Regions from separate parts of the Cupriavidus sp. 96C5-1 genome, predicted to be linked through region 2. Evidence: predicted binding sites of a transcription regulator. Region 2 holds the regulator's gene; each other region holds the start of a gene.

Region 1 (10,435 bases), on a different contig from region 2:
GCAAAACGGATCGCTTCGACGGCATGGGTGAACGGATTGAAGCGCGCCAGCTGGTAGACGATGGTGGCGCCGGATTCCTCCAGCTTCCAGAGCGGATAGAGCGCCGAGCTGATGAAGAACATCGGGAAGATCACGAAGTTCATGGTGCCGGCAAAGTTCTCGAGCTGCCGCACATGCACCGACAGCAGCAAGCCGAGCGCGCCCAGCATCAATGCAGCCAGTGCCATCACCGCCAGCGCCCCCGGCAAGTCCTGCCACGCGAACGTCACGCCGAAGCCGATCGCCACCGCCAGGAAGGCCGCCATCTGCAGCAAGGACAGCAGCGTGCCGCCGAGCAGCTTGCAGGCCAGCAGCCAGCCGCGCGGCAACGGCGCCGTGAGCAGCAGCCGCATCACGCCCATCTCGCGGTCATACACCATCGCCAGCGAGGACTGCATGCCGTTGAACAAGGCGATCATCGCGACCAGCCCGGGCGTCATATAGACCTTGTATTCGATATAGGTCTCGTAAGGCGGGATGATGGCCACGCCGAAGACATTGTGGAACCCGGCGGCAAACACCAGGAACCACAGCAATGGCCGCACCAGCGACGAGAACAGCCGGCCGGGCTGGTGGAAGAACTTGCGGATCTCCCGCCCGGCCACCGCGCGCAGCGCGCGCATTCCATGCAGGACGGGATGTGTCATGGCGTCTCCCCGGCTCGCTCAGCGTGTCATGCGGCACGCTGTTTCCGGGGCATCCGCGCCCAGCGTGTCCAGGTTGTTCTTGGGATGCAGGAAGCCCTCCACCGGCGCCGTGGCAACCACGCCGTCGGGGTGGGAGAGCAACAGCGGCTGGCGCAGCTGGCCGTCCCAGGGCCGGAAACTCAGGCGCGGGCCCTTGAAACCGTCGACCGCCACCTCGCCGGAGACCAGCGCATCGCGCTGCGTGGCGAAGCCGGCCTTGGGATAAGCCGCCACCGTTGCCGCCACCGCCTTTACGGCGGCCCAGCCGGCCCAGTCGAAACCGGCCATGGGACGGCCGGCCGCCTTGCTGAAGCGCCGGTTGAGCTGCGGCCCGCCGTTGCGTTCCCAGGCCCAGTGCCAGGCCTGCGCGGTCAGGCCGCTGGCGCCGGCCACCGGGCGCGGCAGCTGGGTGGCATAGGGCAGCGCGCGGGCGAACTCGCCATCGCTGTCCGCCACCACGACGGCGTCGTAGTCGACCCCGGTGGTCAGCAGGTTGAGATTGGACAGATCGCGCTCGCGCGGATCGTTGGACAGCTTGAAGGGGCGCTGCGCGGACCAGCTGACGCCGAACCGCTTGGCCGACTGCAGGAAAGCGGCCTGCTGCTCGCGGTCGGCCGGCCGCGGCCCGACCAGCAGCAGGGCCTTGCGCCATTTGCGCGCGGCCAGGTATTGCATCAGCGCGTCGGCACGCATGCGCAGGCTTGGCAGGGTATGCAGCAGGTTGGGCGCGCAGGCGGCGCCGCGCAGGCTGTCGTCCTCGGCGGAGACGTTGAACAGCAGCGCGTCCGCCGGCCTGGCCGCCTTTGCGGCCTGCACCACAGCCGGTGCGGGCAGGTCCAGCACGAAGTACTTCACCTTCCTGCCGACCAGTCCGCTCACGGCAGCGGCGACTTCATCTGCGCCGCGCACCTCGACCGGTTCCAGTACCAGCGTCACGCCAAGCGCATCGAGCGCAAAGCGCGATTCCGCGACGGCAACCCTGGCGCCATCCAGCGGGCGTCCTTCGGGATGGCCGGGATAGCGCTTCTCCAGTTGCCGGCTGTCGTACCTCGGGTCGTCGGCGAGCGACACCACGGCGATGCGAACCTCCCCGGCAGCCGCGGTGCACGACAGCAACAGGCAGGCCAGCGGCAATGCCCACCGGCGCCGGAGCATGGACCAGCCGGACGCGTTTTCCCGCATCATGTTTCCCGCCTTCAATCGTCGATCACCACGGAATGCGGCACCCGCCCGACCCGGATCGCGGTGACCGCCTTGCCGCGCGCCGTATCGACCACGCTGACATCGTCGGACAAGCCGTTGGTGACATAGAGCAGGCTGTTGTCGCGGTTCAGCCCCAGCCCCCAGGCACGCTTGCCGACCAGGATATAGTCCGTCACGCGTTTGCTGGCGGCGTCCACCACCGCCACGTGGTTGGCGCGGCCCAGCCCCACGTAGGCGCGCTTGCCATCGCTGGCCAGGATCATGCCGACCGGGGTGATGTCGTCGGCGCGCAAGCCCTTCGGATCGAAGCGGATGGTGTGCGCCACCGTCAGGTCGCCGGTGCGGATCACGCTGACGCTCGCGCTCAGTTCGTTGCTCACCCACAGCTCCTGGCCGTCCGGTGTCAGGATGAAGCGGCGGGGCCGGTTTCCTACCTGGATGTTCTTGACCACCTTGCGCGCCGCGACATCGATGACGTGCACCATGTTCGCCACCTCCGAGGTGACGTAGACGCGCTTGCCGTCCGCGCTGGCCTTGACCCCTTCCGGCTCCTCGCCGACCTTGACCTCGAACAGCTTCTTGCCGGAGGCCAGGTCGAAGGCCGACAACAGGGCGTCCTCCTCGTTCGACACATAGAGGGACTTGCCGTCCGGGCTCAGGTCGAACATTTCCGGATCCTCGCCCACGCGCAGCGCGCCGACCGTCTTGCGGGTGGCCACGTCGATCACGTCGATCCGGTGGTCGTCGCTGCAGGCCACATACAGGCGGGTACGGTCCGGCGAGAACTGCAGGTGGCGCGGCCGCTTGCACTGCGCCAGGGTGCCGGTCACCTGGCGCGTATCGGCCCGGATCACGGTGAGGCTGCCGTCCTTCTCGTTCGAGACGAACAGCTGGCCGGTGCCGGCGCTCCAGCCCGCGCCCGGCGCCAGGCAGAGTCCTGCCAGCAAGGTTGCCCGCAAGCGGGCCAGCACCGCGTGGCGCCTCGTCATTTCCGCTCCTCCTGTTCCGATGTCCCGGTCAGGGACAGGAATGCCGCTTCCAGGCTCCCGCTGCCCGCCACGCGCATCAGTTCCGCGTGCGCTCCGTCAAAGCGCACGCGGCCGCGATGCAGCACCACCACGCGGTCGCTCGCCTCGGCCTCCTGCACCAGATGCGTTGCCCATAGCACGCCCACCCGGCGTTGCGTCGCCAGCCGCCGGGCTTCCGCCACGATCTGCACGCGCGAGGCCGGATCGAGGCCGACCGTGGCTTCGTCCATCAGCAGCAGGTCGGGCTGGTGCAGCAGCGCGCGCGCCAGCTCCACCTTGCGGCGGTTGCCGCCCGACAGTTCGCGCACCGGGGTACGGCGCCGCTCCGCCAGGCCCAGCTGATCGAGCAGCGGCGCTATCCGGGCAGCGGACTCCTTGCGCGGCAAGCCATGCAGATCGGCATGGAACAGCAGATTGGCCTGCACCGACAGGTCGAGATCGATGGCCGGCTGCTGGAACACGATGCCGATGCGGGCGAGCGCCCGGACCGGCGCCGCGCGCATATCCGCACCCATGACTTCGACGTGGCCTTCATCCTGCGCGAACAGCCCGGCGAGAATCTGGAACAGCGTGGTCTTGCCAGCGCCGTTCGGTCCCAGCAGGGCCACCAGCTCGCCGCGCCGCACCCGCAGCGACACGCCGTCGAGCGCGGCCCGGTCGCCAAACCGCTTGCGCACGCCTTCGCAGGACAGCGCGTGGGCGAACAAGGCGGGTTCCGGGGCACGCGTCATGACGATGTCTCCTGTCCGACGCCAAGGCCAAGGCGTTCGGCAAATTCCCGCTCCTTGACCCAGGCCCGTTCCAGATAGGCCTGGTATTGCGCCGTATTCAGATAGGTCAGCTCCTGGTCGTACCTGGCAAGCTCGGCGATATGGCGGGGCTGGAACATGGCGTGATGAAACGCATCATGCAGGCGGCCGACGATGCGCGGATCGGTCCCGTGCGGCACGCCGATGCCGTACGGCGAGTTATAGACGGCATCCGGATAGCCAAGCTCCTTCACGGTAGGCACCTCGGGCCAGTGCGCCGAACGCTTCTCGCTGAATACCGCCAGCAGGCGCAGTTGCCCGGACGCCACGAACGGCGCGAAGCCGGTGGAATTGACGCCGGCCATCAGCGAGTGGTTGGCGACCGCCAGCATCTGGTCGGCGGTGCCGCGATACGGCACATGCACATAGGAGACGCCGTTGCGCGACAGGATGTCTTCCATGCCGAGATGCGCCGTGGTGCCGATGCCCGTGGAGCCCACCGTCAACCGGCCGGGATGCGCGCGGCCCCAGTCGAGCAGGTCGGCCAAGGACCGCAGGGGGCTGTCGGCCGGGACCAGGATGCCGAAGGTAACGCCCGAGATCATCAGCACCGGCTGGATGTCGCGCAACGGCTGCCAACGCGTCTTCTGCTGGTGCGGCAGGCGGTACAGCGTCAGCGGCAACTGGCCGATGACGTAGCCGTCCGGCTTTGCGGCGGCCAGCGCGGGCCCCACCAGCGTGCCGCCCACGCCCGGTTTGTTCTCCACCACGATGGGCTGGCCAAGCACCGGGCTGGCCAGGTCCGCAAGCATGCGCATCGTGATATCGGTGGCGCCGCCCGCCGGCCAGGGGACGATCAGCGTGAGCGGCCGCGACGGATAGCCGCCGGCCATGCTGCCCGCGCTGGCCTGGGCCTGGGCCCGGTCCGCCATGCCGGCGAGCAGCGGCGCGGCAAGCGCGCCCAGCCCCGCGCGCAGGAAGCTGCGGCGCGCACTGGCGTGCTTCCCGTGGATTCGGCTGGTCATGGCTTGGCGCCGAGATAGCGCAGGGTTTCGGTTTGCAGCGGATGGATGAAATCCCGCGCCAGATCCGGCGCCTCCCCCGGTACTTCGCTCTTGAGCAGCAGCACCTGCCCGGGCACGCGCCCGGACAGCACGAAGGTGTAGCGCTTGCCGACCAGCTTTTCGAAGCGGACGTGGTTGGGATCGTCCAGGTAGGGCTGGATCACGATCTGCCGCGCCGGTACCGGCTTGCCGTCCAGCTCCGCCGTCACCGGGGTGATGGCCGGGCCCTGCGCCAGCGCGAGGCGGATGCGCTTCTGGAAATAGCGCGGCTGGCCGCCGGTCAGCCGGCCCATCTCGGCAATATCCTTCTCCAGGAAGTAGAGAATGACAGGATTGCCCTGCAACGGCGCTTCGAGCGCGAAGGGAGCGGCGCCGGCGGCATCGCTGACGACCGCGCTCACCCCCTTGCTGCTGCGCGACAGCCTGACGTGCACTTCCTCGCTGCCTGCCGGCACCAGGCTGCCGCCCTTGTCGAAGCGGTAGACAAGATCGGCCGGCACCCGCACGGTCTTCAGGTGGTCGGCCATGAACAGCAACTGCTCCGCCGGCTTGACGGGATCGCCGGCGGCACGGACGGCGCTCGCCGCCACGGCGCCCGCGATGCCGCACAACAGCGCACAGGCGATGCGCAGCCTAGGGCCGGCCCGCGACCGGATTGCCCTTGTCGTCCACCAGGGGAATCCGGTAGTCGGCGAGAATCGCATCGATCTTGTCCCGGTTGCCTGCAATCCAGCGATCCACTTCATCTTTCCACGCCTTTTCGCCAAAGCGCACGCCCATGGCGATCTCGTAATCGAACTTGAGCTGCGGGTCAGGCCGGAACGGCACCATCACCCATTCGCCCGCCCCCGCATGCTGGCGGGCCAGATAGCCCGCGATGGGCCCCCACAGGATGGCGACGTCGATCTTGTCGGCCAGCAGGTCGCGCTCGACCACGCCGCCCGGCGCCTCGTCGGGATCGCCGCTTTGCTGCTGGTAGACCACGGCCTGCTCGAACAGCCGGTTGCGCAGCAGCCAGTCCACCGACGGCGCGCGCGAGAAGATGCCGAAGCGCAGCTTGCCCAGGATGTCGGGCGGCAGTTTCAGCAGGTCCTCCGGCGTGGCCACGCCGCGCAGCGCATCGCGCTGGCGAAACACCAGCGCATAGGTCGAATGCATGTACGGCCGGGTGTTCGCCGTCAGTTCGTAGTCCTTGGGCACGCCGACGATCAGGTCGCATTTCCAGCGGCCGGTGTCAGGATCCCTGGCGCGCAGCGTATTGCGCACGAAGCCCATGCGCTGCGGGAAGAAGGTGTAGGCCACCTCCTTGCCGAGATCGCGGGCCATGGCCTGCGCGATCTTGTTCTCGTAGCCCTCCCCGCGCTGGTTCGACGATGGCAGGCTGTTCGGGTCGGCGCAGACCCGCAGCACCTTGTCCGGCGGCGGTGCCTGCGCCCCGGCTGGCCGCGCCGCCAGCGCGCCCGCCAGCATCATTGTCGTCAGCGCCAGTCTCCCGATGCGCCTGCGTCGGCTCCTCTGTGTCGGCCCGGTCATCATTTTTCGGCCGGATAGACGTGGCCCGGCTGGATCTTGCCATCCGAGCGGCCCTTGAGATAGCCATACAGGTTCTGCCAGTTCTTCTGCATCATGTCGGATCCCCCGAAATTCGGCATGCCTTTGTCGATCCGGCCCTCCATCATGATCTTGTGGAAATCGTCCTTCGACAGCTTCTTCAGGGAATCCACCAGCGAGGGGCCGACCATGCCTTCCTGCTGCGCGCCGTGGCAGCGCTCGCATGCCATCGCACGCCAGGTCTTCCAGCCTTGCAGGGTATTGGTGTCCACCTTGTTGCCTTCGCTCACCGTATAAGGTGCTGCCGATTGCGCGGCTTCGCTCTTGCTTTGCGCGCCGCACACGGTGCAGGCCAGCAGGGCAAACACTACCATTGAGGAACGGAACATCTCTTCAACTCCTTGTGGGGGCACGTGGCTGGCGGCCGCGCCGGGCCGCCAGCCACGGCTGTTTCAGGCTATGTAGCGTGAGGCGGGAAGGACAGGCATCAGGTCGTCGGCAGCGCGAAGACGAACAGCGTGCCGCCCAGTTCGGTGTACTTCGCCAGGTCCTTGTAGCCGCCCACCGCGCCCAGGCCCTCGCTAGACTTCTCCAGCCCCGCCGCCATGCCGATGCCGGCCCATCCGCCGATGCCCGAGTAAACGCCGACGTACTGCTTGCCTTCGAACTGATAGGTGAAGACGTTGCCGATGATGCCGGAGGGCGTCTTGAACCTCCACAGTTCCTTCCCGTCCTTGATATTGACGGCCTTCACATAGCCCTCCAGGGTGCCATAGAAGGCAATATCGCCCGCTGTAGCCAGCGCGCCGGACCATACCGAGAAACGCTCGGGCTTGGACCACAGGATCTTGCCGGCGGCAGCGTCCCAGGCGATGAAATTGCCCATGCCGCCGTGGCTCTTCGGGGTCGCGTACATCGACAGGGTGGCGCCGACATACGGCTGGCCCGCGGTGTACTCCACCTGGAACGGCTCATAGTCCATGCAGACGTGATTGGTCGGCACCAGGAAGATGCCCGACTTGCGGTCGTAGCTCATCGGCTGCTGGTCCTTGGTCCCGAGCGCCGACGGGCAGATGCCCTGGACGTTGACGTCCGGGCCCGTGGTGGCGGGCGAGTACTTGGCGTTGACGATCGGGCGCCCGCTCTTCATGTCGATCCTGGATGCCCAGTTGATGGTCGGATCGTACTTCTCCGCCACCAGCAGTTCACCGGTTTCGCGATTCAGGGTGTAGCCGAAGCCATTGCGGTCCAGGTGCACCAGCGAGGGCACCTTCCTGCCCTTGATGTTCAGGTCGGCCAGCACGTTTTCGTTGACGCCGTCGTAGTCCCACTCGTCGTGCGGCGTCATCTGGTAGACCCACTTGGCCTTGCCGGTATCCAGGTCGCGCGCGAACAGCGTCATCGACCACTTGTTGTCGCCCGGACGCTGCGCCGGATTCCAGGTGCCCGGGTTGCCACTGCCGTAGTAGACCAGGTTCAGCTTGGGATCGTAGGCATACCATCCCCAGGTGGTGCCGCCGCCCAGCTTCCACTGGTCGCCCTTCCAGGTCTTGATCGAGGAGTCCTTGCCGACCGGCGCCATCTTGCCGTCGGTCCAGGTCATGGTGGTGGCGGGATCGAACAGCAGTTCGTTGTCCGGGCCGGTGCTCCAGGCCGTCCAGACCTTCTTGCCGGTCTTCAGGTCATAGGCGATCAGGCGGCCGCGCACGCCGAACTCGCCGCCGGAGATGCCGGTGATGACCTTGTCCTTGAAGACGTGCGGGGCATTGGTATTGGTCTCGCCGACCTTGGGATCGCCATTCTTGACGCTCCACATGACCTTGCCGGTCTTGGCGTCGAGCGCTACCAGGGTGGTGTCGGCCTGTTGCAGCAGGATCTTGCCGTCGCCGTAGGCCAGGCCGCGGTTGACGGTGTCGCAGCACATCACCGGCACCACGTTGCTTTCCTGCTTGGGCTCGTACTTCCATTTGAAGGACTGGTCCTTCAGGTTGATCGCGATCACCTTGTTCGGGAAGGGCGAATGGATGAACATCGTATCGCCGATCACCAGCGGCGAGCCTTCATGGCCCCGCAGCACGCCGGTGGACACCGTCCAGGCGACCTGCAGGTTCTTCACATTGCCGGCGTTGACCTGCTTGAGTTCGCTGTAGCGGTGATTGGCGTAGTCGCCCGCCTGGGCAGCCCAGTTGGCCGGGTTGGCCAGCAACTTGTCCAGTTCGGCATCCGCGCGTGCAGTGGCTGACACGGTGGCCGTGGCAAGCATCGCCATCCCCACCATCATGGTCCGGAATTTCATGTCTCCTCCGTCTTTCTTTACGTGACAAAGTCTGGATCCCGCTTCCTGCGCGCCGCCTTTGGCTCTTCGACTGAAACTGATTGCGCGGGTTGCGAACCTGGCAGCCCTTGGTCAGGTGCCACGCCGTCTTTTGCACGATCCATGCCCGACCCGCCCCCCCGTGCCTGCAACGCGCGCCTCCAGTACGTCTTGAACGCTGGATCGCAAAGCGGGATTCGCGATGCGCCGCCCAGCCGTGGCAATGCGCACCCATTCGTTCCAGGGGGCGGGGCGATGCCGGGACAATATGTGTCATAACTGGACCAGCCGAGGCGGCAGAGCCGCCTAGGCGCGGCGCCGTGGCCGGCTGGCGCGCGACTTGCGTCGGCGTGCGTGACGAGCCGTGCAAAGCTTGCGAAAAAACAGCGGCGTATGAAATCGCCCGACACGAGGAGACCCCCATGCTGCCTTCCTTCTTCGGCCTTCGGCATATGGCCTGCCTGCTGGCGGCATCGGCCATGATGCCGGCCGGCGCGCAGACGCAGCAAGACCAGCCTGCCAACAACTACCCCACCACCGCCCGCGTCGAATATGTGGGCGAGTGCATGGCGAAGAACGGCGGCGCCCAGGCCTACCTGTACAAGTGCGCGTGCGCGATCGACCAGATCGCTGCGCGGCTGCCCTACGACGACTATGTCGAATCCTCTACCTTCGCCAGGTACGCCACGCTCGGCGGTGAAGGCGGCGCAATATTCCGCGATCCGGAATACGGGAAGAACGCCGCCAGGCGCTATCGGGGCATCCAGGAGGAAGCGCTGCACGCCTGCGGCATTGCACCGGCGACGCGGGCGGCGCGCTGAGCCGGGGGCCCTCGAAATCGAGGGTTTCCGCCACGTTGATGCAATCCGGAGTCCGGCCTATAGTGTCACCTCCCCGAAGGAAATCGGCTTCCACGAACACAACCACCGTTGGCCGCTTCCTACATTGCGTCGCAGCAGATCGCAGCCCACACCAGATTGCACCGCACAAGAAGCCCGCAGGCTAAAGGAGGAGCTCGGTGACAATACTTCAATCCGCCAGTCACCACGTCGCGCAGATCCTGAACGTCGTCAACGGAGAGTTGTGCGGTGCACAGAACAGCTCGGTGGTGACGCGCTCCTGGGCGCGCTGCCTGCGGGACTTCCGGCTGGATCCGGCGCAACAGGCCATGCCGCCGATCCTGACCCAGCCGGAGTTCAATGTGCGGCGCGACCGCATGAGCGACCTGATCGCGTGCGCCAAGCTGGAGATGACCACGCTCTACCAGCAGCTCGCCGACCCCGAGCTGGCCGTCGTGCTGACCGATGTGGACGGCGTCATCGTGCATATGGTGTCGTCCGTCGGCTTTTCGCAGGACGTGGAACCGCTGGGCTTCCGCACCGGCGCGGTCTGGAGCGAGCGCGAAGCCGGCACCAACGGCATGGGTACCTGCCTGATCGAAGCCGAGCCTGTTGCGGTGCGGCAGAATGAACACTATTTTGCGCAGTACACCTCGCTGACGTGTTCGGCCTCGCCCATCTTCGACGACCGCGGCGAGCTGACCGCCGTGCTCGACGTCACCAGCCGTTCACCGCTGCTGCAGCAGCATTCGCTGGTGCTGGTCGGCATGTCCCGCCAGATGATCGAGAACCGGCTGATGGACGAGCGCTTCAAGCATGCGCACCAGGTCCATTTCCACAGCCGCCCCGAACTCGTCAACACCCTGCATGAAGGCAAGCTGGCGATCGACGGCAACGGCAGGGTGCTGGCAGCCAACCGCAGTGCGCTGTTCCAGCTGGATTTCCGTTCGCTGTCCGCGCTG
Region 2 (10,435 bases):
TGCCCGCGCCGATCCAGTTCGTCACCGCGCGCTACCTCAGCGAACTGCAGCAGACGCTGGCGCTTGCCCATGCGCACTTCGGCACCATGAACATACTGACGCGCTCGCGTCCCCAACTGGTACAAAGCGCGTTCGCTACGATCGCCAGCCGCGTGCTGGAGACCTTCCGCGATCTCAACCGCGATATCGAGATCTGGCTCAAGTCCGTGATGACGCCGCTCGAGGCACAGGTGCGCGAGCACCAGAAGCAGCTGCGCCGCCGGGTCGATTCGATCGAGCGCATCCATGAGGCTACCGACACGCTCGAGAGCCGCATCGCGCAGCTCGAGGAAGTCCTGAACGGGCTGGACGAGCGCAGCGGGCGTATCGAGTCCTTCTCCAGGCAGGTCATGCAGCCGCACGGCGACGCGGGGCAGCTCAAGGCCGTCGCCGCCTGAAAGCGGCCGAACGGCAGTGCCGGAGGCGGTGAGGCGGTATCATGACGCGCCGCCGCTCCGGCGCTGTCGCCTTTCCCGTCACGTTCTCAATGCCCCGCAAGCCTGCCGCCTCTCCTGCCAATCTCCCTCCCAGTGCCGTGCCCGCCGATTTCGCCATGCGCGTGGTGGCGTGGCAGCGCCAGCACGGGCGTCATGACCTGCCATGGCAGAACACCCGCGACGCTTATCGCATCTGGCTCTCGGAGATCATGCTGCAGCAGACCCAGGTCAGCGCGGTCATCGAATATTTCCAGCGCTTCGTCAGCCGCCTGCCTACCGTGGCGGCGCTGGCGCAGGCCAGTGCCGACGAAGTGATGGCGCTCTGGGCGGGGCTTGGCTACTACTCGCGCGCCCGCAACCTGCACCGCTGCGCGAAGACGGTCATGAGCGAACACGGCGGCGTGTTCCCGACCGATCCTGACGTGCTGGTGACACTGCCCGGCATCGGCCGCTCGACCGCGGCAGCGGTGGCCGCGTTCAGCGCCGGCGTGCGCTCGCCCATCCTGGACGGCAACGTCAAGCGTGTGTTCGCGAGGTTCTTCGGCATCCATGGCCACCCGGGCGTCAAGGCGGTCGAAACCCGCATGTGGCAGCTTGCCGGCGAGGTCCTGCCTGCCATGGGGCCGCGGCAGGCCGAAGACATGGTCTCCTACACGCAGGGCCTGATGGACCTCGGCGCAACGGTCTGCTCGCGCGGCAAGCCGGCCTGTCTGGCCGACGCCGTGGCGTGCCCCCTGGCGACCGACTGCGTGGCGCGCCGCGACGGCCTGACGGCCGTGCTGCCCACGCCCAAGCCGCGTGCTGCCATTCCCGAGCGCAGCACCGTGATGCTGCTGGTGCGCCGTGACCGCGAAGTGCTGCTCTCGCTGCGTCCCGACAGCGGCATCTGGGGCGGCCTGTGGAGCCTGCCGGAGATGGCGGTCGACACCGTGCCCTTCGACGCCGAGCTGGCCGAAGACGCCGCGCTGGAACGCGCCCGTGAATTCGGCACGCCGAGCAGCGCCAGCATGGTCGGCGAACTCACCCACGTCTTTACCCACTTCCGCCTGCTGATCCGCGCCATTCGCGTGGACGTCACCGGCCTGACTGTGCGCGATGCAGATGGCGGCGCCGCGCTACGCTGGCTCTCGCTGGACGATCTGGATGCAGTGGGCACTCCGGCGCCGGTGCGGAAACTGCTGGAGGCGCAGGCCCGGCGGGGGCTGTTTTAAAGGTTCGCCGGATTTCAGGGCGGGCGATTTTGCTGACACAGGTTTTCTCCCCTCTCCCCATGAGGCCATGAGGGGAGAGGGTGTAAACCCCGTCGTCATTGCAGATGGTCTTGGCGCATCCGGTCTGCTTCGCCCGGCGCCTCAGGTCCCTACAGGATGTGATGCTGGTGCATGTATTTGTGCACGATCTCGATCCGCATCCCTGCATCGGGCAGCGCCATCAGCATCTGCTTGGCCTTGAGCGGCACCGGCAGCAGCTCGCACAGGCGATTCGCCACCCAGCTGGGGTCGTCCCACAGGAAGGGCTCGGCGAACGGGAGCTTGCCGGGATGTTCGGCGTGCAGCGAAGCGACGATGCGCCGCAGCACCGCCAGGCATTCGCCCAGCAGTTCCAGTTTGCAGTCGATGATGTCGGGCGGCAGCAATTCCGCCTGGCCCACCAGCAGGCTGTCCTGCCGTACGCTGTGGCCCAGCAGGCGAAAGCGCTGGCGGCCGCGTGCGCTGATCAGGAGGACGCCGAGCTGCTCCATATTGCAGTCGACGATGTCGGCCAGGCAGCCGATGGTCTCCGGTACGGTGGGTTCCCCGGGGTGTGCGACCTCGTTGCCGCTGGCGATCAGGCAGACGCCAAAAGGCGTGCGGTCGCGCATGCAGGCGCGCACCATGTCCACGTAGCGCGCTTCGAACACGCGCAGCGGCAGCAGGCCATCGGGAAACAGCACGGTGTGCAGCGGAAACAGCGGCAGGCTATCCAGCCTGGGCGCCGCTGCTGTGGCATGCGGTGCGGCGGGCGAGGCCGATGGGCCGGGAGCGGCGGTCGTGGCGGGTGAGGACATGCTTGACCAGCAAGGGTTTCGGGCAGGTGAGGGGAGTAGTCAACCCTCGCCGAGCGTGGCCGCGAATTCCGGCCCGGCCAGCTTAACCTCCGGGCGCTAGCTCGCGGTGTCTCACCAGCACATTACCATGGGCGCGGAAATAGTTGGCAAGTCTTTCGGCGATGTATACCGAGCGGTGCTGGCCGCCGGTGCAGCCAATGGCGACTGTCAGGTAGCTGCGGTTGTCGGCGATGAAACTCGGCAGCCACTTTTCGACGTAGGCGCGGATGTCCTCGGCCATGGCCAGCACCATGGGCTGGCTTTGCAGGAAATCGATCACCGGCGCGTCGCGGCCGGTCAGCGGGCGCAGGGCCAGATCGTAATAGGGATTGGGCAGGGAGCGTACGTCGAACACCATGTCGGCGTCGCTAGGTACCCCATGCTTGAAGCCGAACGACTCGAACAGCAGGGTGAGCCGCAGGTCGTCGCCGCGTACGAATTCCTTGATCCAGGCGCGCAGCGTATTGGTGCGCACATTGCTGGTATCGATGCGGTGAGCCGCCTCGGCGAGGGGGCTCAGCAGTTCGCGCTCCATCTCGATGGCCTCGATCAGCGAGGTGTCGTTGAAGGGCGTGCTGCCGGTGCTGTCTGCCATGCTCGCGTTTTCCGCACCCGGCGTGCCGACGGGCGCGCCCGTCCGGTCGGTGCGCATCGACAGCGGGTGGCGCCGCCTGGTCTCGGAGTAGCGCTGCACCAGTGCATCGGTACTGGCGGTCAGGAAGACCACCCGGACCTCGTGTTCGGAGGCGAGGTCGCGCAGGGTGCCGGGTAGCTGGTCCAGCGATTCGCGGCTGCGGATATCGGTAGCGACACCTAGATGCGTATAGCCCTGGGCGGCAAGGTAGCGGGCCAATTCCGGGATGAACTGGGCTGGAAGGTTGTCCACGCAATAATAGCCTGCGTCTTCCAGTACGTTCAGGGCAACGGATTTGCCGGAGCCGGAGATTCCGGTGATGAGTATGATGCGCATAGCAACGCAAGCATAGCATCAGGAGGATGACGCCGTCATGACGGCGTCCCCAGTAAAAAAGGCGAACCGCCAGGTTCGCCTTCTTGCACATGCCGCGCCATCGGCGAGGCCAGGGCGCTTACGCCGATTTGGACAGGCAGTCTTTCATGAAGGCCTTGCGTTCATCGCCCTTCTTGCCAGTGGCTTCCTTGTTGCACGCCTTCATTTTCTCCTGCTGGCTGTTCTTGACGGGAGCGGCTGCGGGCTTGTTGGACAGGCAGTCCTTCATGAAGGACTTGCGTTCGTCGCCCTTCTTGCCGGCGGCCTGCGTATTGCAGACCTTCATCTTGTCCTGCTGCGTGCCTGCCGCCGCAGGTGCTGCGGCCGCTGCCGGAGCAGCCGGCGCGGCGGCCGGTGCATTCTGGGCGAAGGCGCCGCTGGCGAAAAGCGGGGCTACCAGCGCGCACATCGCGATCAATTTTTTCATGCTTGCTCTCCTGGCTGTGGAAAACTTCATGGCTGCTGGCCTGTCGGCGCGGCAACTCCGGGGCTGGGCTCATGCCCATTACAGCACAAAACGGCCTTTGCCCCAAACGCGTTGACGATCGGTATGCGGCAGGATGTAAGCAATTGAAAACGGAGCGGCCGGTCCGGCTAAAGCAGGCGTCCCTGGCCTCGCGACGCGACGTCGGCCTGCATGGCGGCGCGCTGGCGATCCATGAAGTCACGCAGGGTGTCGATGCCGCGCAGGCGCAGGATGGTGTTGCGTACGGCGGCTTCGACCAGCACGGCGAGATTTCGGCCGGCCGCCACCTGGATCTTGACCATATGGATAGGCAGGCCGAGTACGTCGAGATACTGCGAGTCCAGAGGCAGGCGCTCGAATTCGCCGTCGTTGCGGCGTACCAGCTGGACCACCAGTTTCATCTTCATTTTCCGGCGTACCGCGGTTTCGCCGAAGATGGTCTTGATGTCCAGCAGCCCCAGGCCGCGTACCTCCAGCAGGTTCTGCAGCAGCGGCGGGCAGCGGCCTTCGATGAAATCCGGCCCCAGCCGCACGAAATCCACGGCATCGTCCGCCACCAGCCCGTGGCCGCGCGAGATCAGTTCGAGGCCGAGTTCGCTCTTGCCCAGGCCGGATTCGCCCATGATCAGCACGCCCATGCCGAGAATGTCGAGAAACACGCCGTGCATGGTGACGCGCGGCGCGGAAATGCGGGACAGGTAGAGCCGCAGGTGATCGATCACCGCCGCCGACGAGACCGGCGTGGTGAACAGCGGGGTCGACGAGCGCGTGCAGCGCAGTTCCAGGTCGGGCGGCGGCTCCATGCCGTCGGCGATCACCAGGAAGGGCGGTTCCAGCAGGATCAGCTCGCCCATCTGGCGCTTGCGCATCTCGTCGTCGAGACGCTGGTAATACGTGATTTCCGGCTTGCCCAGCACCTGGATCCGGTTCGGGTGGATCAGGTTCAAGTGGCCGACGAGATCGGCCGCGGAGGTGGCTTCACGCGCAAACTCGACGTCGAAGGCCCGGTCCGCGCCCTCCAGTCCTGCTACCCAGGAGAGTTTGATATCGGCTGCGTTGTCGTCGAAGATCGACTGCGAGGTGACGCCAGTGAGTTCCATGCGGGTGCTTTCAGGGGCGAGCTTTCAGGTTGCCGGGTCAGAGCCCGGCTCGCCTGGATAATAGCCGTCAGGCCGGTTCAAGGATGCCATTGCGTCAGCAACTGGTGCACGGCATCCGGCGTGGGCAGGGTGGCCAGTCCGTCGCGCATCTCGCGGTCGGATAGCAGCTGGGCGATCTCGGAGAGGATCTCCAGATGCTGCTGGGTAGCCTGTTCAGGCACCAGCAGGAAGATCAGCAGCGCCACCGGCTTGCCGTCGGGAGATTCAAAGGGGATGGGCTCGGCCAGGCGCATGAATGCGGCCAGCGGCTGCTTCAGCCCCTTGATACGGCCGTGCGGGATCGCAACCCCGGCACCCAGGCCGGTGGATCCCAGCGACTCGCGGGCGAACAGGTTGTCGGTCACTGTCGCGCGCGCTACGCCATGGTTGTTCTCGAAGAGGAGCCCGGCCTGTTCGAACACGCGCTTCTTGCTGGTGACGGTGACGTCGAGGTTGATGTTGCCGGGTGGCAGCAATTTAGCCAAACGATTCATGTGGAATGCGCAGGGTTTTCTGGTAAGCGGGCCCCGGGGCAGGCGGCGTCCCGACGGGCTAAATGAATATAGACACCAAGGCCCGTGGTGCCACCGGTGGTCCCCATGCCGGTGCCGGGCGTCTGGCCATTATAGAGCAGGCCTGCCCCCGCCTTGTGCATTGCAATAGCCGATGCGCGGTAGCGGTGCCGCGCGCGCGGAAAAATGACCGGACCAAGGATCTATGTATTGCGCAGCATACACCGGGAGGGATGCCTTGCGGAATCCCCCGCGGGCCTGCTGGCAAGCAGGGAAGCGGCGGACGCAAAAAAGCCGCGCAACGGCGCGGCTTTATTCCGGTTTCAAGGGACTGACACCGGCGGCCCGGTCCGTGGGCCGCCAGGCACGGTCATTGCTGCATCTGCGATGCGGCCATCTGGTACTTGACCGCTTCGCGGTCATGGCTTTGCACGCGATCCTTGTGGCGAATCACCTGCCGGTCGAGCTTGTCGACTAGCGCGTCGATAGCGGCATACAGGTCTTCGTGATGCGCCTCGACAAAGATGTCCTTGCCCTTGAGATGTAGATTGATTTCCGCGTACTGCCGCCGGTCCTTTTCTTTTGTATTGTCGACAGAGAGCAGCACACTTACGCCAATGACTTGATCGAAATGCCTGACGATACGCTCCAGTTTCGTTTCCACGTACTCACGCAGGGGAGGCGTGATGTCCAAGTGGTGTCCACTGATCTTGAAGTTCATAGCGTTTCTCCTTCTGAAAGAGCTGCATCAGGCAGGCGACGCAGCTCGGCTACAAAGTCTTGCGGAGATTGACGGCAGGAATCTTGAGCGCCTCGCGGTACTTGGCAACGGTACGCCGTGCCACCACGAAGCCTTGCTCGCCGAGCAATTCGGCAATCCGGCTGTCGGACAGGGGATTCCTGGGGTCTTCGGCTCCTATTAATTGCTTGATCAACGCACGAATTGCCGTTGAAGAGGCCGCGCCGCCGGTTTCTGTGGATACGTGACTGCCGAAAAAATACTTCAGCTCGAAAGTCCCCATCGGCGTTGCCATGTATTTATTGGTAGTCACCCGAGAGATGGTGGACTCGTGTAAACCCAGTGTATCGGCAATCTCCCGCAAAACCAAGGGGCGCATCGCAATTTCACCATGGGTGAAGAAGTTCTTTTGACGTTCGACAATAGCTTGTGCGACGCGCAATATCGTATCGAACCTTTGCTGGATGTTCTTGATCAACCAGCGCGCTTCCTGCAGCTTCTGCTGCAATCCGGCCGCGCCCGCGTCGCCTTTTGCACCGCGCAAAATCTGCGCGTACATGTCGTTGATACGTAGCCGCGGCATCACATCCGGGTTGAGCTGGGCGATCCAGCCGCCGCTGATTTTTCTTACGAAAACATCCGGCACGACGAAATCGGCCTCCGGCCGGCTGTATGCGTGGCCCGGATAGGGCGCCAGGGAGCGGATCAGTTCATGCGCGGCCTTGAGTTCGGGCTCGTCCACCTGCAACGCTTTCTTCAGGCGCGTGTAGTCGCGCACCGCGAGCAGTTCCAGGTGGCTGCCGACAATGGTCAGCGCGAGGTCGCGCTGCGGATGCTTCAGACGGCGCAGTTGCAGCGCCAGGCATTCGGCCGCGTTGCGCGCGCCGACGCCAGGCGGGTCGAAGCTCTGCAGCAGGGTCAGGATTGCCTGGATCTCATCGACCTCGAACTCGAGCTCTTCCGGCAGCTCGCTGCATATTTCTTCCAGCGTGGTGCTCAGGTAGCCGTCGTCGTCCAGCGATTCAATCAGGAAGATGGCCAGCCCCTTGTCGCGCAGCGAAATCTTGAGCGGCGCGAGCTGTTCCATCAGGTGTTCGCGCAGCGTGGGCTCGGCGTCGCGCAGCTGCATCGGCGTTTTTTCATCGTCGTCGCCCTGCGGGCGGCGGGCGAAGTCGTCGAGGCTCCAGTCGTTGCCATAGTCCTCGCCGCTGTCGCTGTAGCCGTCTTCTGCTTCGGGGGCGCCGTCGGGGCGGTTCTCGCTGGTGCCCTGGCCGTCGGCCGGCGCCGGCGCCGGCGCGCTTTGCAGGTTGACGGAGCCATCCGAGGACACGCGCAACGGGCTTTCGATCCAGTCGTTTTCGCGTTCGAGCAGCGGATTCTCGGTCAGTGCCTGTTCCACTTCCTGCTGCAGCTCGAGCGTGGACAGTTGCAGCAGCCGGATCGACTGCTGGAGTTGCGGCGTGAGAGCGAGATGCTGCGAGAGGCGGAGCTGTAGCGACGGTTTCATGCGGCCTATTTTATGCCCAACTCCCGGACTGGTGGAACGGAAATTGCTATCGCTGGTGTCGCCGTGATCGATTGCACGCTAAAAGGCGACAGTGGAGCCACGCATGCACAGGTGCGCGGCCGGTGCCGCGCGGCATCCCTACATGCGGAAATTCTCGCCCAGGTAGACCTTGCGCACCGATTCGTTGGCAATGATGTCCTCGGGCTGGCCAGCGGCCAGCACCGCGCCTTCGCTGATGATGTAGGCGTGGTCGCAGATGCCCAGCGTTTCGCGCACATTGTGGTCGGTGATCAGCACGCCGATATTGCGCGCCTTGAGGAAGCTGACGATGCGCTGGATTTCGCCAACCGCGATCGGGTCGACGCCGGCGAAGGGTTCGTCGAGCAGGATGAAACGCGGGGCAGAGGCAAGGGCGCGGGCGATCTCCACGCGGCGGCGCTCGCCGCCGGACAGCGACAGCGCCGGGTTGTCGCGCAGGTGGGCAATCTGCAGGTCGTCCAGCAGGGTGTCCAGCCGGCGCTCGATCTCGGCCTTGCCAAGCGGCTTGCCGTTGTCGAGCTGCAGTTCCAGCACCGCGCGGATGTTTTCCTGCACGTTGAGCTTGCGGAACACCGACGCTTCCTGCGGCAGGTAGGACAGGCCCATGCGTGCCCGCTCGTGGATGGCGAGGCCGCTGATGTGCTTGTCGTCGAGCACGATGTCGCCCTCGTCCAGCGCCACCAGTCCAACGATCATGTAGAACGAAGTGGTCTTGCCCGCGCCGTTGGGGCCGAGCAGGCCCACCACCTCGCCGCTCTTCACGTCGAGGGACACGTCCTTGACCACCGTGCGCGAGCCGTAGCGCTTCTTCAGGTGGCGCACGACCAGCGTGCTGCTGTCCTTCAGGGTGGCGGGCTGGGACGGTGCGGTTTGGGTAGCGGTCATGAAGGCGGAATCCGTGGATCGGGGCGACGCTTCGGCGTCGGGGTCAGGGATTGACGGGAGCGGGTGCTGGCTTGAGTTGCACCGGGCTGCCGGCGGCGCCGCTGGCGGGCTGTTCCTGGCGTGGCGACAACACCGCGCGCACGCGTCCGGACGGGCTGCCCGCCGTTGCATTCTCGGCGCCGCCGGTGGCGGTGTAGAACTCGTTGCGGCTGTCGTAGGTGATCAACGCGCCGCGGATTTCATCCACCAGTTTGGCGCCGGCCAGGCGCGCCATGCGGGCGCGGCCGATCAGCTTGGACAGTTCCTGCTTGCCGTCGTATTCGATGCGGTCGCCCCAGCCGTCGATGTATTCGTCGACATTGTCGCGTTTCTGGCGGATATAGGCCTGCTTGGCGCCCTTGGAGGTCGCCACCGCGTACTGGTAGCCCTCGGGGTCGGTGCGGACTTCGGCCGCGTCGGATTTCAGCACCATGGTGCCCTTGGTCAGCACCACGTTGCCGGTCAGTACATAGACCTGCTTGACGTCGTCGTAGCTGGCGTTGTCGGCCTCCAGCACCAGCGGCTTATCGCGGTCGGCTTTTTCGGCGCTGGCGGGTGTGGCCAGCGTGAGGCCGAGGACGGCTGCCAGCGTCAGCAATGCAGCAGTGCTGCGGCGGCGACAGGACGATGTCGTCAGGAATGGATTCATGTTGGCGTGATGGCGGTTTGCGCGGACGGCTCTGGCCCGCGGGCGGCTTTGTTTCCTGGCGACCGTTCCCTGATGAAGCCGGCGGGGCTGCGCAGACGGTACCGGAATCGGTATTGTCTGCGCCCGCACGCCTGGCCATGCTTTGCTTCATCTGGCAACAGCCTCTCGGATCTTGGTCTTGTCAGGGGTTCTTCGCTGGGCTCGCCGGCGGTGGCACCGTAATGATGGTGCCGCGTACATTACCCAGCAATTGTACTTCCCGGGTGACATTGTTGAAGATCAGGCCGTTGGCGGTCATCACCGACGGACCGCGGGTCAGTCTGACAGCCTTGTCGGTCTTGACGATGTCATCGTTGATCAGCACCTGGAAATATTCCGAGGCGGCGGTCATCTGAGGATCCTTGGCGGCTTCGGGACCCTGCGCGCGCACGATGAAGGCGTTGCCGAACAGGTCTATCACCGAGCCTTCCGCGTTCATCGTGCCGCGGTCGGAGTGGCCGGTGACGGGCGGGCGGCCGATCTCGTAGGCGCGCATGGCCGGGCGCGTCACCGCGTAGGTCTGGTCGTCCTCGAAGTGGATCATCTTGTCGCCGGTGAACCGCATCTTGGTGTTCCCGTCCTCGGCAAGCTCGGTGGCGGAGAAGCGGATCATGTAGTAATCGGGCTCGTGCTTCTTGCCCACCGGCCCCGCGGTGCTTTCGCGCGGCGAATTGACCTGCACCAGCCAGAAAGTGCTGCCGGCCACCAGCGCCATCAGCAGCAGGGGCAGGATGCGCATCGCAAGCCGGCTCAGGGAGGACAGGAAATCCCGCATAGGTCGTGGCTAGCCTCGGATATCAGATGACCTTGGCGCGGGTCAGGTCGTGGATGTGCAGGGCGCCGACCAGGC
Region 3 (10,435 bases), on a different contig from region 2:
TAGCACGGCGCAGGCCGGGTCCGAGGTCCCCCGCCCATCGAGCCCCCGCCCATCGAGCCCCCGCCCATCGAGCCCCCGCCCATCGAGCCCCCGCCCATCGAGCCCCCGCCAATCGAGCCGCCGCCCATCGAGCCGCGAGCGCGGCGGGTCTAGCCATGCGGCATCGCAGGCACCGTTGGCTCCGCCAGCGCCAGCGCCAGCGGCCGGCATCGCGGCGACTCCGGGGCTGGCGCCCTCCGCCCCGCCACAAATCCACGGATGGTCGCTCGCAGCTTTGGGCGTGCTGGAGTGGAAGCGCTTCGAGTTGCTATGCGTTGCGTACTACGAGCAACTTGGTTTCACAGTGACGACAGTCCCGCATGGCGCGGACGGCGGCATCGACGCCACGTTGTACAAGCAGGGCATGGACCAGCCGATGGCCCTTGTGCAATGCAAGGCGTGGCAAACGGCAGTGAAGGTGGAACCGGTCCGCGCGCTCGGCGGCGTCATGCATCAGCACAAGATCAAACGCGGCGTGTTCTGGTCGCTCAGTGGCTACACGGGTGAGGCGAAGAAGTATGCAGCCGAAGCGGGTATTCAGTTGCTGGACGGGGCGGGGATTCTGGAGCGCATCCAGAAGCTGGACCCGGCCCAGCAAGCAGGGTTGCTCAAACTGGCGTTCGATGGTGACCACAGGACGCCCACCTGCGCGGCTTGTGGGGTGAAGCTGGTGAGGCGGAATGGGCCGCGCGGCCCGTTCTGGGGCTGCACCAACTATCCGAGGTGCAAGGTGAAAATGAAGCTTGCCGCTTGAGGCTTCAGTCTACTCGCCAGACGCTGCAAGACAGCGTCTTTAGTCGCTCAGCTTCGGCAGGCGCGTTTCTATTTTCGCAGTCCGAAAGGAAGGTGAGTCGGAAGTATCGCTGTACCATCGCAAGCCGTAAATCAGATTAATCCGTGGTCATGTGGTCCGTCTTGGCCTCGTTACGCAGCTCGCATACCGTGATCCACGGCAAGCGCTCAAGATCGCCTTCTTCAAAGCCGACGTCCATTTTTAGAGCGCTTGCTTCAATCCTTGCAACCGTCAGCCATCAAATGGAACCACCCTTGATCTCAAGACTCGCATGCCTGGCCTGGCTGCTCCTGCCCGCCGCTCTGACGGCCTGCGGAGGGGATGGCGGCGCCGCGCAGTCGGGCGCCACCATCCAAACCGTATCGCCGGCCAAAGTCAGCGCCGCGGCTTCGTCGCCGGCGGCGCAAACGCCGGCCCCCACGCACTGGATGCCTGTCGCCACCGACACCTGGCAGCTGCAGTTGACCGGCACGATCAACACCAGCTACGCGGCGCAGGTTTATGACATCGATCTCTTCGATACGCCGCAAGCCACCATCGATGTGCTGAAGGGGCAGGGCAAGCGGGTGGTCTGCTATTTTTCCGCGGGCAGTTCCGAGAACTGGCGAGCGGATTTCAAGCAGTTCGCAGCCGCGGACATGGGCAAGGCCTTGTCCGGCTGGCCAGGGGAGCGCTGGCTGGATACGCGCTCGCCCAATGTGCGCAGGATCATGCAGGGGCGGATGGACCTGGCGAAGTCCAAGGGCTGCGATGGCGTGGATGCGGACAACGTCGATGGCTATACCAACGCGCCAGGCTTGCCGCTGACGGCGGCTACGCAACTCGACTACAACCTGTTCCTGGCGAACGAGGCGCATGCGCGGGGGCTGGCCGTGGGCTTGAAGAACGATGTGGACCAGATCGCGCAGTTGGCGACGGCGTTCGATTTCGCGGTGAACGAGCAGTGCTTCCAGTACAAGGAGTGCGCCAGCTACGCGCCGTTTTCCACCCAGGGCAAGGCGGTCTTCAACGTGGAGTACGCATCCAGGTACAAGGATGCGGCGACGCGCGCCGCGCTGTGCGCTTCGGCCAAGGCGGCGCATCTGCGTACGCTGGTGCTGCCGCTGAACCTGGACGATGCGTTCCGCTACGCCTGCGATTGAGGTAGCGTACGGCTGCTTCAGGCGGCCAGGCGCCGCTGCAGAGCCTCGGCATCCTGCACGCTAAGCAGGATGCCGTAGCCGAGCCTGGTGGGGAGGTAGAGCACGCGATCCGTGGTGACGGCGGCAAACAGCCTGCTGCCGTCGGCGCCGCGGTACCAGCCGGACTTGTAGCCCGGTACGCTGAAACCGTTCGTGCGCAGCCTGGGGCGCAGCGGGGAGCGCTCGCGCAGGTCCAGCACCTGCGCGCCGCCGGCCAGGTCGGAGAGCGGGATATCGATCGTATAGAAGCTGCTGCGCAGCCTGAACCTGCCGCCATCGAGCGACAGGGAGAAACGCCGCATGCAATACGCCAGCACGACAAAGGCGGCGCCCGTGATGCCAGGTATGAGCCGTGCGTCCGGCGCATGGCGTGCGCCGCCGGCCAGGTGCGCTGCCGCATAGGACAGCGCGAGCGGCAGCACCACGACCAGCAGGAAGAGCCATGCCAGCGTCTTGCCGCCGGCGGGCGTTACGGGGATGGGCTCACTCTCGGTGCGGTGGGTAGGCATGGGCTGTCGGGCTGCGATGCCCGGTGCGAATACCACATGATAGCGGTGATGGCAGCCGCCGGCGGAGCCGGACCTGGCCGCTGGATGGTTTGCGGCCCACCCTGAGCGCGGTGCACTGCTATGCGTCATGGCCTCACCCGTGTGGGGCCATATCGCTCTGCCAGGCATGCCTGCGCGCTGCGGCGCGGGCCTGTTTCCGGCTGCCCGGCAGGCCGGTGCGAATGCCTGGCGACACCGGTGCATTCGGCGCATCATCCCTTGCGTGGCCACGTTTTGCGGATGATGCGCATGGGCAGGCCAGCGACGACTCGGTGGGGGGGCGCGACCGGATATGCCAGAAATGGCATGGATGTTGCGTGGCCTATTCGGCGCATCGCGCTGCCGTGCCCTGCCCGACGGGGTTGGCGGCGCGCAAGCGCAATCCCCATACAGACTCCTCGACAGCCTGAACATGACTTCAATCGACAACAAGGCCTTCAGCCGCCGCGACCTGCTTGCGCTGGTCGGCAAGGCGGCGGGTGGCGCGGCGATGTACCAGGCCATGACCTCGCTCGGCCTCGCGGCGGAATCCGGCTACACGGGCCCGCCAAAACTCGATGGCGCCAGGCGCGGCGCCTCGGTGCTGATTCTCGGCGCGGGACTGGCCGGCATGGTGGCTGCGCTGGAGTTGCGGCGCGCCGGCTACAAGGTGCAGATCCTGGAATACAGCGGCCGCGCCGGCGGCCGTTGCTGGACCCTGCGCGGCGGCGACGTTTTCGCCGAGATGGGCGGCGCCGTGCAGCGCTGCGAGTTCGCCAAGGGCGAATACCTGAATCCTGGGCCGTGGCGCATTCCTTACCACCACCATGCGGTGCTCGACTATTGCAAGCGGCTGGGCGTGGCGCTCGAGCCTTTCGTGCAGGTCAACTACAACGCGCTGGTGCACTCGGCCAAGGCCTACGGCGGCAAGCCGCAGCGCTACCGCCATGTGCAGAGCGATTTCCAGGGCTATGTGGCGGAGCTGCTCGGCAGGGCGGCCACGCAGGGCAACCTGGACACGGCGCTCACGCGTGAGGACAAGGAAAAGCTGCTGGAGGGCCTGCGCAAATGGGGCGCGCTCGATGCGCAGATGCGCTACCGCGAAAGCGCACTCACCAGCGACCGGCGCGGCTACGAGACCGATCCCGGCGGCGGCCTGATGCCGCTGGCCAAGCCATCCAGGCCGCTGGAGCTGGGCGACCTGCTGCAATCCGGCCTGTGGCGCTATATCGCCAGCGGGCAGGAGTACGAATTCCAGAGCACGCTCTTCCAGCCGGTGGGCGGCATGGACATGATTGCCCAGGCCTTCCAGCGCGAGGTGGGCAGCCTGATCCGCTATCACGCCAAGGTGACGAAGATCGTGCAGGACGAGCGCGGTGTCACCGTGACCTATACGGACGACGCGCACGGCGGCGCCGTCACCCAGGCCAGGGCCGACTGGTGCCTGTGCACCATCCCGCTGTCGGTGCTGAGCCAGCTCGATGTGCAGGTGGGCGACGCCATGCAGCAGGCCATCAACGCGGTACCTTATGACGCCTCCATCAAGATCGGCCTGCAGTTCAAGCGCCGCTTCTGGGAGGAGGATGAAGCCATCTACGGTGGCATCAGCTATACCGACCTGCCCATCACGCGCATCTCCTATCCCTCCACGCGCTACGGCGCCAAGGGCAAGTCGGTGCTGCTGGGCGCCTACGCCTTCGGCCCCAATGCCTACGAGTTCACCGCCATGACGCCGCAGGAGCGCGTGCGCCGCGCGGTGGAGCAGGGCAGCCAGCTGCATCCGCAATATGCGCGGGAGTTCGACAACGGCATCGCGGTGGGCTGGCACCGGGTGCCGTGGTCGCAGGGCTGCTATGGCTTGTGGACCGACGAAAGCCGGGAGAAGCACTACAGGAACCTCTGCCAGATCGATGGCCGCATCGCGCTGGCGGGCGAGCATGCTTCCTATATCCCGGCCTGGCAGGAGGGCGCGTTGCTGTCCGCGCTCGACGCGATCGAACGCCTGCATGCGCGTGCCGTCTCGTGATCCGCTGATCCGCTTCCACAGGAATCCACATCCATGAATGCCATGATCTTCCAACGTGCGCTTGCCGTGCCGGCCCTGCTGCTGGGGCTGGCGTTGTCCGGGCTCGCGCAGGCGCAGTCCGATCCGGTCTTTTCCGCCGGGCCCAGGTTCCAGCAGACTTCCGGCGAGGCGATCTTCCATGCCATCTGCCAGGGCTGCCACATGCCGCAGGCGCAAGGGGCGAAAGGCGCCGCCGCGTATCCCGCGCTGGCCGGCGATCCCCGGCTGGCGGGAGCGGACTATCCGCTCTATGTGGTGCTGAACGGCCAGAAGGGCATGCCGTCTTTCGGCAAGATGCTCGACGATGCGCAGATCGCCGCCGTGGTGGGCTACGTGCGCACGCATTTCGGCAACCAGTACACCGATACCGTCACCGCGGAAAACGTCGCGAAGCTGCGGCACTGAGCGACGCGCCGCAAGGTCCGCCCGAGGCAGCACCAACGCCGATATCAACTACAAGGATTCCTACATGTCATTTCACTTCCGCAAGCCGGTCCTCGCGCTCTGCGCACTGTCCGCCTTCGCCGCCGGCGCGGCACACGCCGCCGACGATGTGATCCGTCACCGCATCCCCAACTCCACCTTTCCCATCGCCGCCGCCGTCGAGATTCCGACCACGGTTTCCACGGTCTATCTGTCCGGGCAGGTGCCGCCGGTGCAGGACGCCACCCAGCCGCGCGACAACCCGCTCGCCTATGGCGGCGATACCAGGGCGCAGACCGTCGGGGTGCTGAAGGCGATCGAGAAAAGCCTGGCCGGCCTGGGCCTGGGGCTGGGGGACGTGGTGAAGATGCAGGTGTTCCTGGTGGGCGATCCCGCCAAGGACAACAAGATGGATTTCGCCGGCTTCATGGAGGGCTACACGCAGTTCTTCGGCACCAGGGAGCAGCCGAACCTGCCGACGCGTTCGGTGTTCCAGGTGATGGGGCTGGCCAATGCCGCCTGGCGCGTGGAGATAGAAGTGGTGGCCGCGCGCCGCAAGTAGGGCCGGCACGCTTGCGCGGGCGCTAGCCGGGTTCGAGTTCGCGCCACGCCAGGAACAGGCGCGTGTCGAATTCCAGCTGGTGGTAGGCCGGCTCCATGTATTCGCAGAGCCGGTAGAACGCCTTGTTGTGATCGCTTTCCTTCAGGTGCGCGAGTTCGTGCACCACGATCATCCGCAGGAATTCGGGTGGCGCTTCCTTGAACAGGGACGCCACGCGGATTTCCTTCTTGGCCTTGAGCTTGCCGCCCTGCACGCGCGAGATGGCGGTGTGCAGGCCGAGCGCGCGATGCACCACGTCGATCTTGGCGTCGAACGCAACCTTGTGGATGGGCGGCGCGGTGCGCAGGAATTCCTGCTTCAGCTCCGCCGTGTAGTCGTACAGCGCGCGGTCGGTCTGCACGGTGTGGCGCGCGGGGTATTTCTTCGCCAGGTGCTCGCCCAGCCGGTTGGCGGCAACCAGCTGGCGCACCTGGTCCAGCACGCCCTCCGGATACGCGCTCAGGAAGCGCAGCGGGTCCTTGACGCCGGGGCGCCAGGCGTTGCTGCCGGGGACGGGCATGTTACGGCTGCTCAATGGTGATGGTGGTGGTGATGCGACCAGTTGCCGTCGACGGAGCTGACGAAGGATGCCACTGCATCCTTGTCGCCGGTGGCGTGGCGCATCAGTTCACCGCACTTGCACCAGCCCTGGTACGGCGTGATATGCGAGCATGCCGATACTTTCTGCAGGAACAGCGTGACGGGCTTGGTGCACTTCTTGCACTTGAAGGTCAGGGTGCGGGCGGGTTTGGGGCTCATGTGATTCTTGCCTGGAAGCGGGATGATTCAACGGCGCCGGGACTGCCGCCGGCGCGCAACAAGCCGCATTTTAGCCTGCCCTCGCCACGCGCGTTCCCTTACTCCTTCACCGCCCCCGTCATGCCCGAGACGTAGTACTCGACGAAGAACGAATACACCAGCGCCACCGGCAGCGAGCCGAGCAAGGCGCCGGCCATCAGCGCGCCCCAGTGGTACACGTCGCCCTCGATCAGCTCGGTGACGATGCCCACCGGCACCGTCTTCACCTCGGAGGAGGAGATAAAGGTCAGCGCGTAGATGAACTCGTTCCACGACAGCGTGAAGGCGAAGATGCCGGCCGAGATCAGGCCGGGCACGGCCAGCGGCAGGATGATCTTGACCAGGATCTCCCAGCGCGTGGCGCCGTCGATCAGCGCGCACTCCTCCAGCTCGTAGGGAATGGAGCGGAAGTAGCCCATCAGCAGCCAGGTGCAGAACGGGATCAGGAAGGTCGGGTAGGTGAGGATCAGCGCCCAGCGCGTATCGAACAGCCCGAGCTGGAACACGATCGACGCCAGCGGGATGAACAGGATCGAGGGCGGGATCAGGTAGGCCAGGAAGATGGCTAGCCCGACCGGCTTGGCGCCCTGGAAGCGCAGCCGCTCGATCGCATAGGCGGCCAGCACGCTGGCCGCCAGCGAGGCAAAGGTGGACACCGTCGAGACGATCACGGTATTGAGCAGCCAGGCCGGGTAGGGCGTGTCGAACAGCAGCTTCTTGAAGTGCGCGAAGGTGGGCGCCATCACCCAGAACGGGTTGGCGCTGCGCATCAGCAGTTCGCCGTCTGGCTTGAAGGCGGTGATCGCCATCCAGTAGAACGGAAACAGCAGCACGAAAACGAAGATGCCCAGCGGGATGTAGATGGTCACCCAGCGCCGCGGGATCGACTGCAGGTAGTCCATGCCCTGCTGTTCGGGCGCCGTCAGCGCCGCCGCATCGGCTTTTGCTTTTGCTTTCATTTGTCGCCTCCCTGTTGCCAGGCGCGCCGCTGCAGGCCGAAGTAGGAGAACAGGATTGCCGCCAGCAGGAAGGGCACCATCATGGTGGCGATGGCCGCGCCTTCGCCCAGCGAGCCGCCGGGAATCGCGCGCTGGAAGGACAGCGTGGCCATCAGGTGGGTGGCGTTGAGCGGGCCGCCGCGCGTGAGTACGTAGATCAGCTGGAAATCGGTGAAGGTGAACAGCACCGAGAAGGTCATCACCACCGCGATGATCGGCGTCAGCAGCGGCAGCGTGACGTAGCGGAACTGCTGCCACGGCGTGACGCCGTCGATGGAGGCGGCCTCGTACAGCGTGGGCGAGATGGTCTGCAGCCCGGCCAGCAGCGAGATCGCGACGAAGGGAATGCCGCGCCAGACATTGGCGGCGATGGTGGAGAAGCGGGCCAGCCACGGGTCGCCGAGGAAGTCGATATAGCGGTCGATCAGCCCGAGCTTGACCAGGGTCCAGCTGATGATGGAGAACTGCGCGTCGTAGATCCACCAGAAGGCCAGCGCCGACAGCGCCGTCGGCACGATCCACGGCAGCAGCACGATGGCGCGGAAGAAGGACTTGAACGGCAGGTTCTTGTTGAGCAGCAGCGCCAGCCACAGTCCCAGCGCGAACTTCAGCACGCTGGCCACCACGGTGTAGAAGAGCGTGTTGAACAGCGCCAGCTGCGTCAGCGAGTCACCGGCCAGGTAGGTGTAATTGGCCAGGCCGATCCATTCGCCGGTGCCGCCGATCTTGGTGTTGGTGAAGCCGAGCCACACGCCGAGACCGAGCGGATAGGTCAGGAAGACCAGCAGCAACAACGCGGTGGGCAGCATGAACAGCAGCCCGAGCGCATGGCGGTTGTTCAACAGCCGCGAGAGCGCGGGCACGCCCGGCGGCGGCTCCGGCATGACGAGCGGCTTGTCTATGCCTTGGTCCATCGGACCTCCTTTCCCCCGAGGGGCCTGGTTTGATGCACCGGCTGCCGCTTGCCCGGCACGCCCGCAGTGCGCTGCTTTGCCTCGCCCCGTCAAGCTCGAGCGGGGGAGACACGCCAGACGTCTGCGATGCCGGCCACGGCAAGGGCCGGCGGCGCTAAGCCTTGTAATACCGCTGCGCCCGCTCCGCCGCGCGCGCCGCCGCCTCCTTGGGCGTCTTGGAGCCACTGGCGGCCTCGGCCACCATGTCGACCACGATGTAGTCGGCCATGGCCGCTGCCGAAGCCGTGCCCAGCGGGCCGGCGTGGCCGTTGTCGAGCATCAGCGAGGCGGCCTCGCGGTAGACGGTGTGCTTGGGGTCGGCCGTCCAGATCGGGTTGGCCTCGTAGGCCTTGAGCGGCTGGCTGACGTAGCCGATGGCGGCTTCCATCCACGGGTTGTATTGCTCGGGCTCCATCATGAACTGCAGGTAGGCCTTGGCCGCGTTCGGGTACTTGGCATGCTTGAACAGCATCATTTGCGTGATCTGCATCAGCTCGGTCGGCTTGCCCGATGTGCCGATGGGAAAGTGCGCGTGCTGGATGTCGCGCGCCATTTCCTGCAGCTTGGGTTCCTTCGAATTCTTGGCCGCGTAGTAGACCGAGATGCCGTTGGCGGTCAGGCTGATCTGGCCGTCGAGGAAGGCCTTGTTGTTCGACGGGTCTTGCCACGACAGCGTGCCCGGCACGAAGGTGGCGTAGAGCTGCCTGGCATACTCCAGCGCGGCCCAGGTCTCGGGCGAGTTGACCACGACCTTGCCCTTGGTGTCGACCAGCATGCCGCCATGCGACCACAGCAGCCAGTGCGCCCAGTTGTTGCCGTCGCCGACCGCCTTGCCCAGCGCGAAGCCGCAGGGCGTGCCCTTGGCCTTGAGGCCCTGGCACAGCTTGAGGAAGCCGGGGAGATCCTTGGGAATGGTGTCGAAGCCTGCTGCCCTGACATGGCTTTCGCGATAGACCAGCGCATTGCCGACCACGCCCAGCGGCAGGCCGATCCACTTGCCGTTGTGCGTGCCGTATTTGCGGCAGACGTCGTACCAGCCGCCGTACTTGCCGCCCAGGTAGTCGGCCAGGCCGGTGAGGTCGACCAGCTTGTCGGGGTATTGCTGCGGGTCGTCGAACCAGCCGACGATGATGTCCGGCCCGCTGCCGACGCTGGCCGCCACCGCGGCCTTGGGCCGCACGTCTTCCCAGCCTTCGTTGTCGACGCGCACCTCGACGCCGGTCAGCTCGGTGAATTTCTTCGTGTTGGCATTCCACAGGTCTTCGTCGCCCTGCACGAAGCGCTTCCAGCGCAGCACGCGCAGCTTGGCGCCGGCTTCCGGCTTGGCCAGCAGCGGGGCCGGGGCGGCGAAGGCATGGCCGCCCAGCGCCGTGGTGGCGGCGACCGCAGCGGTGGATAGCAGGAAATCGCGCCTCGTGAAATTGGTCGGTGTGCTCATTGCTTTGTCTCCTCCGTGGTCAGGGGCTGCGCCCCGTGCTGGTCTTGCCTGTTTCCCGGGTCGCCCGCCGGTGCCGGTGCGCCATGGCGCAGCAGCGTCTGGCCCGATTCGGCATCGAACAGGTGGCTGTGCTGGTGGTCGGGCACCAGGTGCAGGATGTCGCCCGCGGCGAAGTCGTGGCGCTCGCGGAAGACCGAGATGAACTCCGTCTCGCAGAAGCGGGAATAGATCTCGGTGTTGGCGCCGGTGGGCTCCACCACCGAAACGCGGGTCTGCAGGCCCTGGCCGGGCGCGCCCAGGCTCAGGTGCTCGGGGCGCGCGCCGTAGATCACGCGCTGGCCGTCGATGCCGGTGCGGCTGTCGAAGCGTGCGGGCGCGGGCAGGCGCGTGCCATCGGGGAACTCGACCATCGCCGCGCCGCCCTGGCGGTGCAGCACGCCGGGGATGAAGTTCATCGCCGGCGAGCCGATAAAGCCAGCCACGAAGAGGTTGTCGGGGCGGTCGTAGAGTTCGAGCGGCTTGCCGCGCTGCTCCACGCGGCCGTCGCGCATCACCACGATCTGGTCGGCCATGGTCATGGCCTCGATCTGGTCATGCGTGACATAGACCGAAGTGGTGC

Evidence for each region. The regulator sigma-54, encoded in region 2, starts transcription at its own class of promoters, with help from an activator protein. The targets are predictions, from matches to a motif close to TGGCANGNAANCTGCTTT.
Region 1: the regulator sigma-54 is predicted to act here: its motif matches at 8,746-8,763, upstream of AC3FOF_RS10705 (methanol/ethanol family PQQ-dependent dehydrogenase).
Region 3: the regulator sigma-54 is predicted to act here: its motif matches at 2,864-2,881, upstream of AC3FOF_RS15850 (flavin monoamine oxidase family protein).

Annotation. Positions count from the first base shown of each region.
Region 1 covers NZ_JBYOJU010000006.1:223,471-233,905, reverse strand. The annotation lists gene AC3FOF_RS10745 (ABC transporter permease) at 1-686, opposite strand, end outside; gene AC3FOF_RS10740 (ABC transporter substrate-binding protein) at 705-1,910, opposite strand; gene AC3FOF_RS10735 (PQQ-dependent catabolism-associated beta-propeller protein) at 1,922-2,917, opposite strand; gene AC3FOF_RS10730 (ABC transporter ATP-binding protein) at 2,914-3,687, opposite strand; gene AC3FOF_RS10725 (tripartite tricarboxylate transporter substrate binding protein) at 3,684-4,637, opposite strand; gene AC3FOF_RS10720 (hypothetical protein) at 4,727-5,359, opposite strand; gene AC3FOF_RS10715 (quinoprotein dehydrogenase-associated putative ABC transporter substrate-binding protein) at 5,403-6,242, opposite strand; gene AC3FOF_RS10710 (c-type cytochrome) at 6,302-6,709, opposite strand; gene AC3FOF_RS10705 (methanol/ethanol family PQQ-dependent dehydrogenase) at 6,808-8,616, opposite strand; gene AC3FOF_RS10700 (hypothetical protein) at 9,057-9,455, shown strand; gene AC3FOF_RS10695 (sigma-54-dependent Fis family transcriptional regulator) at 9,653-10,435, shown strand, end outside.
Region 2 covers NZ_JBYOJU010000019.1:98,590-109,024, forward strand. The annotation lists gene AC3FOF_RS21010 (dynamin family protein) at 1-437, shown strand, start outside; gene mutY (A/G-specific adenine glycosylase) at 527-1,687, shown strand; gene AC3FOF_RS21020 (LON peptidase substrate-binding domain-containing protein) at 1,837-2,523, opposite strand; gene rapZ (RNase adapter RapZ) at 2,606-3,532, opposite strand; gene AC3FOF_RS21030 (PsiF family protein) at 3,651-3,998, opposite strand; gene hprK (HPr(Ser) kinase/phosphatase) at 4,166-5,137, opposite strand; gene ptsN (PTS IIA-like nitrogen regulatory protein PtsN) at 5,215-5,670, opposite strand; gene hpf (ribosome hibernation-promoting factor, HPF/YfiA family) at 6,059-6,409, opposite strand; gene AC3FOF_RS21050 (RNA polymerase factor sigma-54) at 6,459-7,934, opposite strand; gene lptB (LPS export ABC transporter ATP-binding protein) at 8,073-8,858, opposite strand; gene lptA (lipopolysaccharide transport periplasmic protein LptA) at 8,902-9,546, opposite strand; gene lptC (LPS export ABC transporter periplasmic protein LptC) at 9,728-10,360, opposite strand; gene AC3FOF_RS21070 (KpsF/GutQ family sugar-phosphate isomerase) at 10,383-10,435, opposite strand, start outside.
Region 3 covers NZ_JBYOJU010000012.1:108,757-119,191, forward strand. The annotation lists gene AC3FOF_RS15835 (restriction endonuclease) at 1-793, shown strand, start outside; gene AC3FOF_RS15840 (endo alpha-1,4 polygalactosaminidase) at 1,087-1,974, shown strand; gene AC3FOF_RS15845 (PH domain-containing protein) at 1,992-2,522, opposite strand; gene AC3FOF_RS15850 (flavin monoamine oxidase family protein) at 2,974-4,566, shown strand; gene AC3FOF_RS15855 (c-type cytochrome) at 4,600-5,010, shown strand; gene AC3FOF_RS15860 (RidA family protein) at 5,075-5,590, shown strand; gene AC3FOF_RS15865 (M48 metallopeptidase family protein) at 5,613-6,149, opposite strand; gene AC3FOF_RS15870 (hypothetical protein) at 6,161-6,388, opposite strand; gene AC3FOF_RS15875 (carbohydrate ABC transporter permease) at 6,487-7,386, opposite strand; gene AC3FOF_RS15880 (carbohydrate ABC transporter permease) at 7,383-8,339, opposite strand; gene AC3FOF_RS15885 (ABC transporter substrate-binding protein) at 8,494-9,816, opposite strand; gene AC3FOF_RS15890 (ABC transporter ATP-binding protein) at 9,813-10,435, opposite strand, start outside.